One region of the Mammaliicoccus sp. Dog046 genome, then DNA from elsewhere that is predicted to be linked to it. Evidence: riboswitches for the same ligand, from Rfam matches in the RefSeq annotation. Region 1 holds a riboswitch; the other holds the start of a gene.
What was found. A riboswitch is a leader RNA that binds a small molecule or an ion and turns the genes downstream of it on or off. The one in region 1 is predicted to bind S-adenosylmethionine.
Positions count from the first base shown of each region.

Region 2: it holds a riboswitch for S-adenosylmethionine, as region 1 does, so the genes downstream of both, P3U32_RS03270 (M20 family metallopeptidase) here and metK (methionine adenosyltransferase) in region 1, are expected to answer to the same signal.

Region 1 covers NZ_CP120131.1:964,707-970,142, reverse strand. Annotated here, with positions in the region: gene P3U32_RS04940 (aldo/keto reductase) at 1-355, opposite strand, end outside; gene P3U32_RS04935 (nuclease-related domain-containing protein) at 447-1,358, opposite strand; gene metK (methionine adenosyltransferase) at 1,701-2,894, opposite strand; SAM riboswitch class I at 2,997-3,110, opposite strand; gene pckA (phosphoenolpyruvate carboxykinase (ATP)) at 3,290-4,894, shown strand.
Region 2 covers NZ_CP120131.1:671,013-676,448, forward strand. Annotated here, with positions in the region: gene deoB (phosphopentomutase) at 1-28, shown strand, start outside; gene P3U32_RS03260 (S-ribosylhomocysteine lyase) at 504-971, opposite strand; gene P3U32_RS03265 (GrpB family protein) at 1,106-1,648, shown strand; SAM riboswitch class I at 1,692-1,791, shown strand; gene P3U32_RS03270 (M20 family metallopeptidase) at 1,850-3,037, shown strand; gene ldmS (L-aspartate--L-methionine ligase LdmS) at 3,034-4,221, shown strand; gene P3U32_RS03280 (DUF2750 domain-containing protein) at 4,327-4,989, shown strand; gene P3U32_RS03285 (TrmB family transcriptional regulator) at 5,196-5,436, opposite strand, start outside.

The DNA of each region.
Region 1 (5,436 bases):
AATCTATACCTGGCCAATGAATTAAATATAAATCAACATAATCAAGACCTAGTCTTTGTAATGACGCTTCATATGCTGCTTGCACGCTTTCACGACCGTAATCAGACATCCAAAGCTTAGTTGTTATGAATAAATCTTCACGATTTAAACCAGCTTCAGCTAAACCTTCTTTAATGCCTTGTCCAACCATTTCTTCATTTTCGTACACTTTCGCTGTATCTATATGGCGATAACCACTTATGATCGCATGTTTAACTGCTTCTTTACATTCGTCGCTATTATCAACTCTGAATGTACCTAATCCAAGGGCTGGAATTGTATTACCGTTGTAAAATTCTATTGTCTTCTGAGTCATTCTTAGACCTCCTATAAATTATTCATTCAATATTAAATGAACATTGTTTGGTAAGTATAACTTGTAGAATTAAATAGTTCATGTTTTTTGCTTACGGATTAAATTTTTCGATTTCTTCCATAATTCTTTCTAAATCTTCCACGCTATATTGGAATCTACCATGGAATACGAATTTATTAAAGAAGTGTTGTAATTGCTTTTCACCAACAAGTACTTTTATATTTGGATCTTGTGAATAGTTGCTGATTGTTGCTTCAGAAACTTCATTAGGATGGAAATATAAGATTGGTGTAGGCGTATAGTTCAATTCAAGTTGTCTTTGCAATTCTTCTGTCGTTGCTTCTACATGCTTAACATTATCCGTATAAGAATGGAACGCAGCTGTCTTCTTGTCCGCTTCTCTTTCAAGTAATAACGTTTGCTCTTTGTTCTTGTTCAAATCTAATGTTTCGAACACTTGACCTAATACTGGGAAATCACCAAACTGTTGTTCAGTAATACCATGGTAAATATGACCGCTAACTAAGTTTGAGTCAATTACATAAATACCTGTTCTCGTTAATACTAAATGATCAACTTGACGAATCTTGCCTAGTGGATCTTTTGGTAAAAAGATATTCGCCATAATATGCATATCTTCCGGTCTAATTCGGCGTTCATTTACTAATTGATCTCTCAATTCTAATAAATGTCTATCTGTAATATACTCGCCTTCATTTTTAGAGAATAACTTTAATGAATCAATTTCTCTTTCTTTTTGTGAAATTTCTTGTTGATGATTTTCTTTTTCTTTAGTTAATACTTTTTTATTTTCTACTCTTTCGTGATCAAGCTTTTCCTGATGTTCTGATTTCAATGACTCGTTCTGTTGTTTGTGTGTTTCTTGAATTTTATTCAGAGATTTTTTCTTTTGTTTCAATGCAACGAAAAATAATATAATAAATATAATCGCAATAATAACAGCTGCGATTAATCCATAATGAATCGGCTCTAATTGGCTCATAATTGCATATCGCTCCCTTTCAAATGTAATAACTCTATTATAGTAAAAATCCTAAAGAAATTCAGTATATAACCTTAAATATATACGATATATGCCGTTATTTTTTAAACTTCGTACAATTCAATAGTTAATCAACACTAAAATTGTAAATAACTTGGTAAATCAGGTGATTTTGATTGCATTTTTAACTCAAAATGCTAATAACGACACTCTTATTTGCACGTTCGCCCATTCTTGTAAACAACGACACTCTTATTTGCACGTTCGTCCTATCTTGCGAACAACACTCCCTCTAAATCAAAAAAACCCAAACTACGAATGCAGTTTGGGGTTTATAACTTCTTATTTAAGTAATGTCTTCAAATCATCAACTTTATCTAGTTCTTCCCATGGCAATTGAACATCTGTTCTTCCGAAATGTCCATATGCTGCTGTTTGTTTATAGATAGGTTGTCTTAAGTTCAACATTTTAATGATTCCTGCTGGTCTTAAGTCGAATAATTCTCTTACTTTTTCAACTAATGATGTTTCGTCTACTTTACCTGTACCGAAAGTTTCGATAGAAATCGATACTGGTTGTGCCACACCAATCGCATAAGCTAATTGGACTTCACATTTATCAGCTAAGCCGCTTGCTACGATATTTTTTGCTACGTATCTTGCAGCGTAAGCACCTGATCTATCTACTTTTGTTGGGTCTTTACCACTGAAACAACCGCCACCATGTCTTGCATAGCCACCGTATGTATCAACGATAATTTTTCTACCAGTTAAACCAGCATCACCTTGAGGTCCACCAATTACGAATCTACCTGTTGGATTTATAAAGAATTTAGTATTCTCATCTAATAAATCTTTAGGCACGATTGGATAAATAACATGGTCTTTAATATCTTGTTGAATTTTTTCTAGTTCAATTTTTTCATGATGTTGTGATGAAATGACAACTGTGTCTACTCTTACTGGTTTATCATTTTCATCGTATTCAACTGTTACTTGCGTCTTACCATCTGGACGTAAATAATCTAACGTACCTTCTTTACGTACATCTGTTAATTTTTTCGCTAATTGATGCGCAAGGTAACCAGGTAAAGGCATATAAGTTTCTGTTTCGTTAGTAGCAAAACCGAACATTAAACCTTGGTCTCCTGCGCCAATTGATTCTATTTCATTATCAGTTAAATCGTCTCTATCTTCTAATGCACAATCAACACCTTGAGCTATATCAGCTGATTGTTCATCTATTGCAGTTAAAATGGCCATTGTTTGGAAATCGTAACCGTACTTCGCTCTTGTGTACCCTATATCTTTAACCGTTTGTCTAACTACTTTTGGAATGTCGACATAAGTTGAAGTTGATATTTCACCAGCAATAAGTGCCATACCAGTTGTTACTGTTGTTTCACATGCGACTCTCGCTTTAGGATCTCCCTTTAATAATTCGTCTAAAATCGCATCAGAAATTTGGTCCGCGATTTTATCTGGGTGTCCTTCAGTTACCGATTCAGATGTGAAGAGTCTTCTATTTTTTGACATAAAAAATCTCCTTTAAATATAGTTGTACGGTCTCTACCTCAGCGCAAATAAAAAGTGCCCACTCTCAATAAAATAAAGAGAGAAGGCACACTCGTCCATTCGCTCTTATCGTTCAGACAATATTGGTCTGCAAACGGTTTGGCACCTTTCTTTCGCATTCGAAAGAGGTTGCTGGGTTTCATTGGGTCCATGTCCCTCCACCACTCAGGATAAGAGAATCCGTCAAAAATGATAATACTAGAGATTTTCATTAATGTCAATGTACCTCAAGTTCTCGTATTATAAAATTTTTATAATAAATTCCCCAATTAGTATAGACTATAAAATTCAATGTGTTATACTAATTCCATGAAAATGCTTACAACTATAAAATTAACATATGGAGGTCGTCATTTATGGCAATACAGACTATTACGGAAACAATCGAATTAACTAACCTGCTCAAAAAGGAATCTACTCACAACCAACTGTCTAGAACAGAATTGTACCGTCACATTTTAGAATCTGGTGAAGGTATATTAACTGAATCTGGTGCAATTAGAATGGAAACAGGTAAATACACAGGTCGATCACCAAAAGATAAATTTATAGTTAAAGAACAAGATACAGAACAAGACATCGACTGGGGTACAATTAACCAACCGATCTCAGAAGAATACTTCCTCAATCTATATGACAAAGTTATAGACTACTTAAACCAAAAATCAGATATATACGTATTCAATGGCTATGCTGGAGCTGATGAATCTTCAAGATTAGACTTACGAGTAATCAACGAACTTCCTTGGCATAACCTTTTCGCACAAAATATGTTTATCCGCCCAGAAACGAAAGAAGAAGCATTAAACATTACACCTAACTTCACTGTAATTAGTGCACCAGGATTTAAAGCAGATCCTGAAGTAGATGGCACTAATTCTGAAACATTCATCATTACATCATTCAAACATCGTGTTATTTTGATCGGTGGTACTGAATATGCAGGTGAAATGAAGAAAGGTATCTTCTCTGTAATGAACTACCTTTTACCTAAAAAAGGCATTATGAGTATGCATTGTTCAGCTAACGTTGGCTACAATAAAGATGTTGCTTTATTCTTCGGTTTATCAGGTACAGGTAAAACAACATTATCAGCAGATCCAAACAGAAAACTAATCGGTGACGATGAACATGGTTGGAATGAAAATGGTGTATTCAATATTGAAGGTGGTTGCTACGCGAAGACAGTTAGTCTAAGTCGTGAAAAAGAACCTCAAATTTATGATGCGATTCGTTACGGAACAGTATTAGAAAATGTTGGCGTGCAAGAATCAGGTGAAGTTGATTATGAGGATACATCATTAACTGAAAACACACGTGCTGCATACCCTATTGATTTTATCGATAACATTATTACTCCATCAATTGCGGGACATCCAAATACAATTATTTTCTTAACAGCAGATGCATTTGGCGTATTACCTCCAATTTCTAAATTAGATAAATCACAAGCAATGTATCATTTCTTAAGTGGATTTACTTCTAAATTAGCAGGTACTGAAAGAGGCGTTACTAGCCCACAACCAGTATTCTCAACATGTTTCGGTTCACCATTCTTACCATTACATGCAACTGAATATGCAGAACTATTAGGTAAACTTATAGATGAGCATGATGTTGATGTATATCTTGTAAACACAGGATGGACTGGCGGAGAATATGGTGTTGGTTCTAGAATGGATCTTAAACATACACGTTCAATGATTCGCAGAGCAATCAGTGGAGAAATTAAAAATGCTGAATTCGTACAAGATGATATCTTCGGACTAAATATTCCGAAATACGTATCAGGCGTACCAGAAGAAATTTTATATCCACGTAACACTTGGGTTTCTTCAGATGCTTATGATGAAAAAGCAAAACAACTAGCTAAAAACTTTAAAGAAAACTTTGCTAAATTCGGTGAGTCATCAGAACATATTCAAAATGATGGTGGATTTACATTTAATAAAAATAATTAAATTTATGATTTATAAAAAGCTGAGGCAACTTGTACAAGTTGCCTCAGCTTTTATTATTGATATACATGTGAATGTGATGGCTAACGAGATTGTTTTCTAGAACTATCACGTTAGAGCACTATTTCTTTGGATTTCACCTCTATTTCTCACTTCTGAACACCATTTTTTCCCGCTAACGAGATTGTTTCCATTTTCTATCTCGTTAGAATTTCTAAGAAGATTGTTTTCTGAAACTATCTCGTTAGAGCACTATTTCTTTGGATTTCACCTCTATTTCTCACTTCTGAACACCATTTTTTCCCGCTAACGAGATTGTTTTCACTTTCTATCTCGTTAGAATTTCTAAGAGGATTGTTTTCTAGAACTATCTCGTTAGAGCAGTATTTTTTTGGATTTCACCTCTATTTCTCACTTCTGAACACCATTTTTTCCCGCTAACGAGATTGTTTCCACTTTCTATCTCGTTAGAATTTCTAAGAAGATTGTTTTTGTTTTCTATCTCGTTAGAATTTCTAAGGGGATTGTTTTCCAGAACTATCACG
Region 2 (5,436 bases), 290 kb from region 1:
AAAAGAAATGGGCGTAGACGCTGAATAATAAAAAAAGAACTCGGAATTAATCCGAGTTCTTTCAGAGTGGGAGCGGGACAGAAATCTAATTTATATAAAAAAGATTTCGTATTCCCGCCCCGGCAAGGATGACTAGATACTAAAAACGGCTGAGACATTTATTATGTCCCAGCCTCATTTTTTTATGCGCTGAACATTGCAAGTGGAGGCTGACAAGCAACATTGAGAACGACTAACGAGATAGTTCTGAGAAACAATCCCGTTAGAAAATCTAACGAGACAGAAAGTGAAAACAATCTCGTTAGAGGTTAAATAGAGCACTAAAAAGACTCGATTACCTACAAAAAGTGAGAAAATAACGCGCTAATGAGATAGTTTTAAAAAACAATCCCGTTAGAAAATCTAACGAGACAGAAAGTGAAAACAATCTCGTTAGCGCGAAAATGGACTGAATATACAATAGTCCATAAAAAAAGAACTCGGAATTAATCCGAGTTCTTTTTTTAATCTTCTTTAAAGATATCTTTCCAGCTATCTCTCTTAGATAAAAATTCAGTTGCTAATTGTTGCGCGCCTTCTAATGAATGGCTAGCTGCCCAACCGCATTGTACTTCGTTACAAGCTGGTACTTCAGTTGCTTGTTCAACATCTTTTAATGTTGCTTCTAAGATATTTAATACATCATCATAATCATCATGGTTGATAAATGAAGCGTAAAAACCTGTTTGACATCCCATTGGGCTAACGTCGACAACTTTATCTGTATGATTTCTAATGTTTTCTGCCATTAAATGCTCTAATGAATGTAAAGCAGGCATTTCCATATGTGCTTTGTTAGGTTGTTTAAAGCGGATATCGTATTTATGAATCACGTCACCGTGTAATCCTTCTTTAATTCCTGCAAGTCTTACAAACGGTGCCTCAACGATTGTATGGTCTAAATTAAAACTTTCAACATTCATTTTTGTCATGATACTTCCTCCTTTGATTTCGGCATCATTATATCAAGTAAAAATTGAAAAAACAATCAATTCAGATTTATTGCTTTCTTTATAGGTCACTTTATAAGATAATGTAATAAATTGTTCCGAAATAAGGTGATAATATGGAAAGGTTAAAAGTAGTCCCATACGATAGTATATGGCAACATCTTTTTCTAGAAGAGAAGAAGTATTTACAGTCATTGTTGAAAGAGCATAGTGTCAGTATTGAACATATTGGGTCAACGGCGATTCCTGGATTATCTGCGAAACCAATTATAGATATATTAATCGTTGTGAAAGATAGTCAGTCAATAGATGCATTTACACATGAACTTTCAGTTTTAGGGTATGAGTCTAAAGGAGAAAGAGGCGTTATCGGAAATAGGTATTTTAAGAAGTATGATCAATATGGTGCGGTATCGCATCATTTACATATATATGATGAGGGTAGCCCACACATTTTGAGATTACTATCCTTTAGAGATTATTTAAGAACGTTTAATGGTGAAAGAGAACGTTATAGCAGATTAAAGCATGATTTAGTCTTGGACTATCCAGATGATAGCGTAGCATATTATAAAGGAAAAGATAGCATGATTAAAGAATTTGAGAAAAAGGCAGAAAAATGGTATTTAAATTCTAATGATATTGCTACAAAACATTGACATATCCGAGTGATAAAGTTAGAATTAAAAACAAATTTCATACGAATTATCCAGAGAGACTGAGGGATGGGCCCGATGAAGTCCAGCAACCTCCCATAACGGAAAGGTGCCAATTCCTACAGTAACGTACTGAGAGATAAATGATTGATTGGCGCACTCCTTAACAAGAAGTGCGCTTTTCTTTTGGAAAGGTGAATGGAAATGAGTAATTTATCGCAAAATATTATTAATTATATAGAACAAAATAAACATTTATATTTATCAATGAGTCATCAAATTCATGAAAGACCTGAATTAGGAAATGAGGAAGTATTTGCTTCAAAATTATTAAGTGATCAATTAAAAAAACATCACTTTAATATAGAGACAAATATTGCTAAACATCCTACAGGTTTTATTGCTACATATGATACAAACAAAGAAGGACCGACGATTGCATTTTTAGCAGAATATGATGCTTTGCCGGGACTTGGACATGCATGTGGTCATAATATTATCGGTACTTCAAGTGTGCTCGCAGGCATTAGTTTATCAAAAGTGATAGACGAAATAGGTGGGAAAGTCGTTGTTCTTGGTTGTCCAGCTGAAGAAGGTGGCGTCAATGGTAGTGCGAAAGCAAGTTATGTTAAAGCAGGCATAATTGATGATCTTGATGTTGCACTCATGGTTCATCCTGGTCACGAAACTTACGTAACCGTGCCTTCATTAGCGGTAGATGTATTTGACGTTAAATTTTATGGGAAAAGTGCACATGCATCTGAAAATGCAGACGAAGCAATTAATGCATTAGACGCAATGTTATCGTTCTTTAATGGCGTAAGTATGCTTAGACAACAAATTAAGAAAACGGATAAAGTGCATGGTGTTATCTTAAACGGTGGAGAAGCAGCAAATATTATCCCTGATTATACACATGCACGATTTTATACACGTGCAACTTCTCGTAAATCTTTAGATGTGTTAACGGATAAAGTAAGAAAAATTGCTGAAGGTGCAGCGATTCAAACAGGTGGAACGTACGAGCTTCGACCAATTCAAAATGGTGTAAATGAATTTATTATTAACAAACCGTTAGACGAATTATTTAGAAAACATGCAGAAGAAATAGGAGAAGAAGTAATTGAAGATGATTTTGGTTTTGGATCGACTGATACAGGGAATGTGAGTCATATCGTACCGACTATACATCCACATATAAAAATTGGACCTTCAGATTTAGTCGGACATACGAAAGAATTTTGTCAGGCAGCTGCCAGTCAAAAAGGCGATAAAGCATTGATAAGCGGTGCGAAAATTTTAGCATCAATGGGTTTAGAACTGATAGAGAACGCGTCCCTTAGAAATGAAATTATCCAGCATCATCAAACATTAAGGGAGAAATTACTATGAAAAAAGAATATAGGAAATCATTACCTTTAACTTTGAAAGACATTTATGAAGAAGATATGATTTATAATGCACGACCTTCATATGAGGATAATCCTTGGTTAAAAGCAGAGGAAGCCCAGTCTAATTTTTTAACAGCTAGAGAACTTATCATTAGTGATATGCCTATGATTGTACATGAAGCATGTATAACAAAAAATGCGAAAGACCTATTAAGTCTAGTAGCGCTAGAAATACCGAATAACATTCACACATTCTATGATCAATCATCATATGAAGCACTTATTAAACAATTATGTCACCAAAATAAGAAAATCTTCTTTCAATATATTCATGGTGACCATCTTTGTGAAACAGAATCATATGCGGTTAACAAATCAACATTCATCGATTTAAATAATAAGACAAAAATTGAACAATGGACAGGTGGTAAATATTTACCACAAAGAGAAATTGTTAATGTGGAAGACTTTGAAAATCGAGTGAAACAATGGACGTTACCGATTGTCATTAAGCCAGGTGATGAGTTACCAACAGCAGGCGGATATGGCGTGATGATTTGTTACAATGAAGAAGATTTAAATCAAGCGATAAAACGAATCAATGCAGCAACTGAAACAAAAAATATCATCATTGAGCAATTTATTGAAGAAATTCAAAATTACTGTGTGCAGTATAGTTATAGTAAAGAACAAGGTATTCAATATTTAGGTGCCGTTCAACAACTAACAGATAAATATGGATTTTATAATGGCAATGTCAATTTGAATGAAGTGCCTGAAAGTGTAATAGAAGCGGGATATGAAATTATGAAGAATGGCGTTGAACATGGTTATACGGGTGTGTCAGGATTCGATTTACTCATTGATAAGAATGAAGACGTATATGCCATTGATTTGAACTTTAGACAAAATGGTTCTACAAGTTTATTGTTACTTCAAGAACGTTTACAAGAAGGGTATCATAAATTTTTAAGTTACCATTCCAAAGGCAATAATGCACACTTCTTAGAAACAATTAAAAAGTACATAAGAGAAGGCTATTTATACCCATTATCTTACTATGATGGAGATTGGTTTAAAGACGAGCAAGTAAAGTCCCGATTTGCAGGTATATGGCATGCTGAAAATGAGTCAATTGCACTTGAAAAAGAACAAGCATTTATAAAAGAAATAAGCGAAAAATAAGTATAAACATAAATACAATTGAACGCTTAAATTTATATTGACTTCACGCTTTTAAATATAATATATTTTATAAGGATTAAATATAAAAATAAGGGTGGTATGACAATGGCTATACAAGATATGTCCATGTTCAAACAAATTCTAGCCAGGGAAAAATTTTACGTCATATTAATCGATCGTAAAATCTTAAGAGATCAAGAAAACGACATCCGTTTAATTTGGTCAAAAGAAGCACATGCACAATCATATTTAGAAGAATCAAACATCACTCAGTTTGATAAAATCATGGAACTTGATTTAGATCGATTTGTTACATATGAAATGGACGAAATCCTAGATGAAGGAGACCAATTCATCGTGGATCGATTTGAAAGTAATAAGGGGATAGAAGTAGAAGCAATACCATTTATTGAAGAAATTATGAGTGAACTAGACGATATACGAATTGAAGAATTTGCTGAAGACATCTGTAAAGAAAAATATGTTTACGGATTAACAGTCAAAGGACAAAAACAATTCATCATTATTTCTGAAGAAGATGAAAGCTTGCCAGATATGATGACCGTTTGGAGTACGAGAAAGTTAGCAGAAAAGATAAGACGAGAAGACTTTGATGAATACGAAATTATAGAAATAGAAACAGACGTATTTGAAGAATGGTTAGTAGACTTGAAACAAGAAGATATTGCACTTGGTGTTAACTTGAAATCAGGTATGATTGGTACAGTTACTGATCCGAAAGCAGTATTAAATGCAATGCCGTGTTAAATAATAAGCTAGATAAAAAGACTTTTGCAAAAGATGCAGAAGTCTTTTTTTAGTGGGTGAAATTTATTTAGCTCTTCCACATTAATGAGTATTAAAAAGAAGAATTTTTATTATGTTGACGATGGTAAAATTGTTTGATAAATTATTAGTAACTACCAAAGTAGTTACTACATCCCAACGTAGTTTTTAATGAATCGAAATAACCCTTAAGAGAAAAAGGATTTTCTCTTAAGGGTTATTTCTTGTTCTATTTCACTATTATTTTGATTTAAGTACTTATTAACGAGGACATCATGCCAAATGTAGTCTTTCATCATTTTTATTTGTGTGAGGTCTCTACTTATATACGCACGCATATTATCTTCTGCTGTTTGCCCGTATATCATATATGTGTGATCTATAATGATAATAAATGGTTTTAGTGCTTCTGAGTTTTTAACATAATTG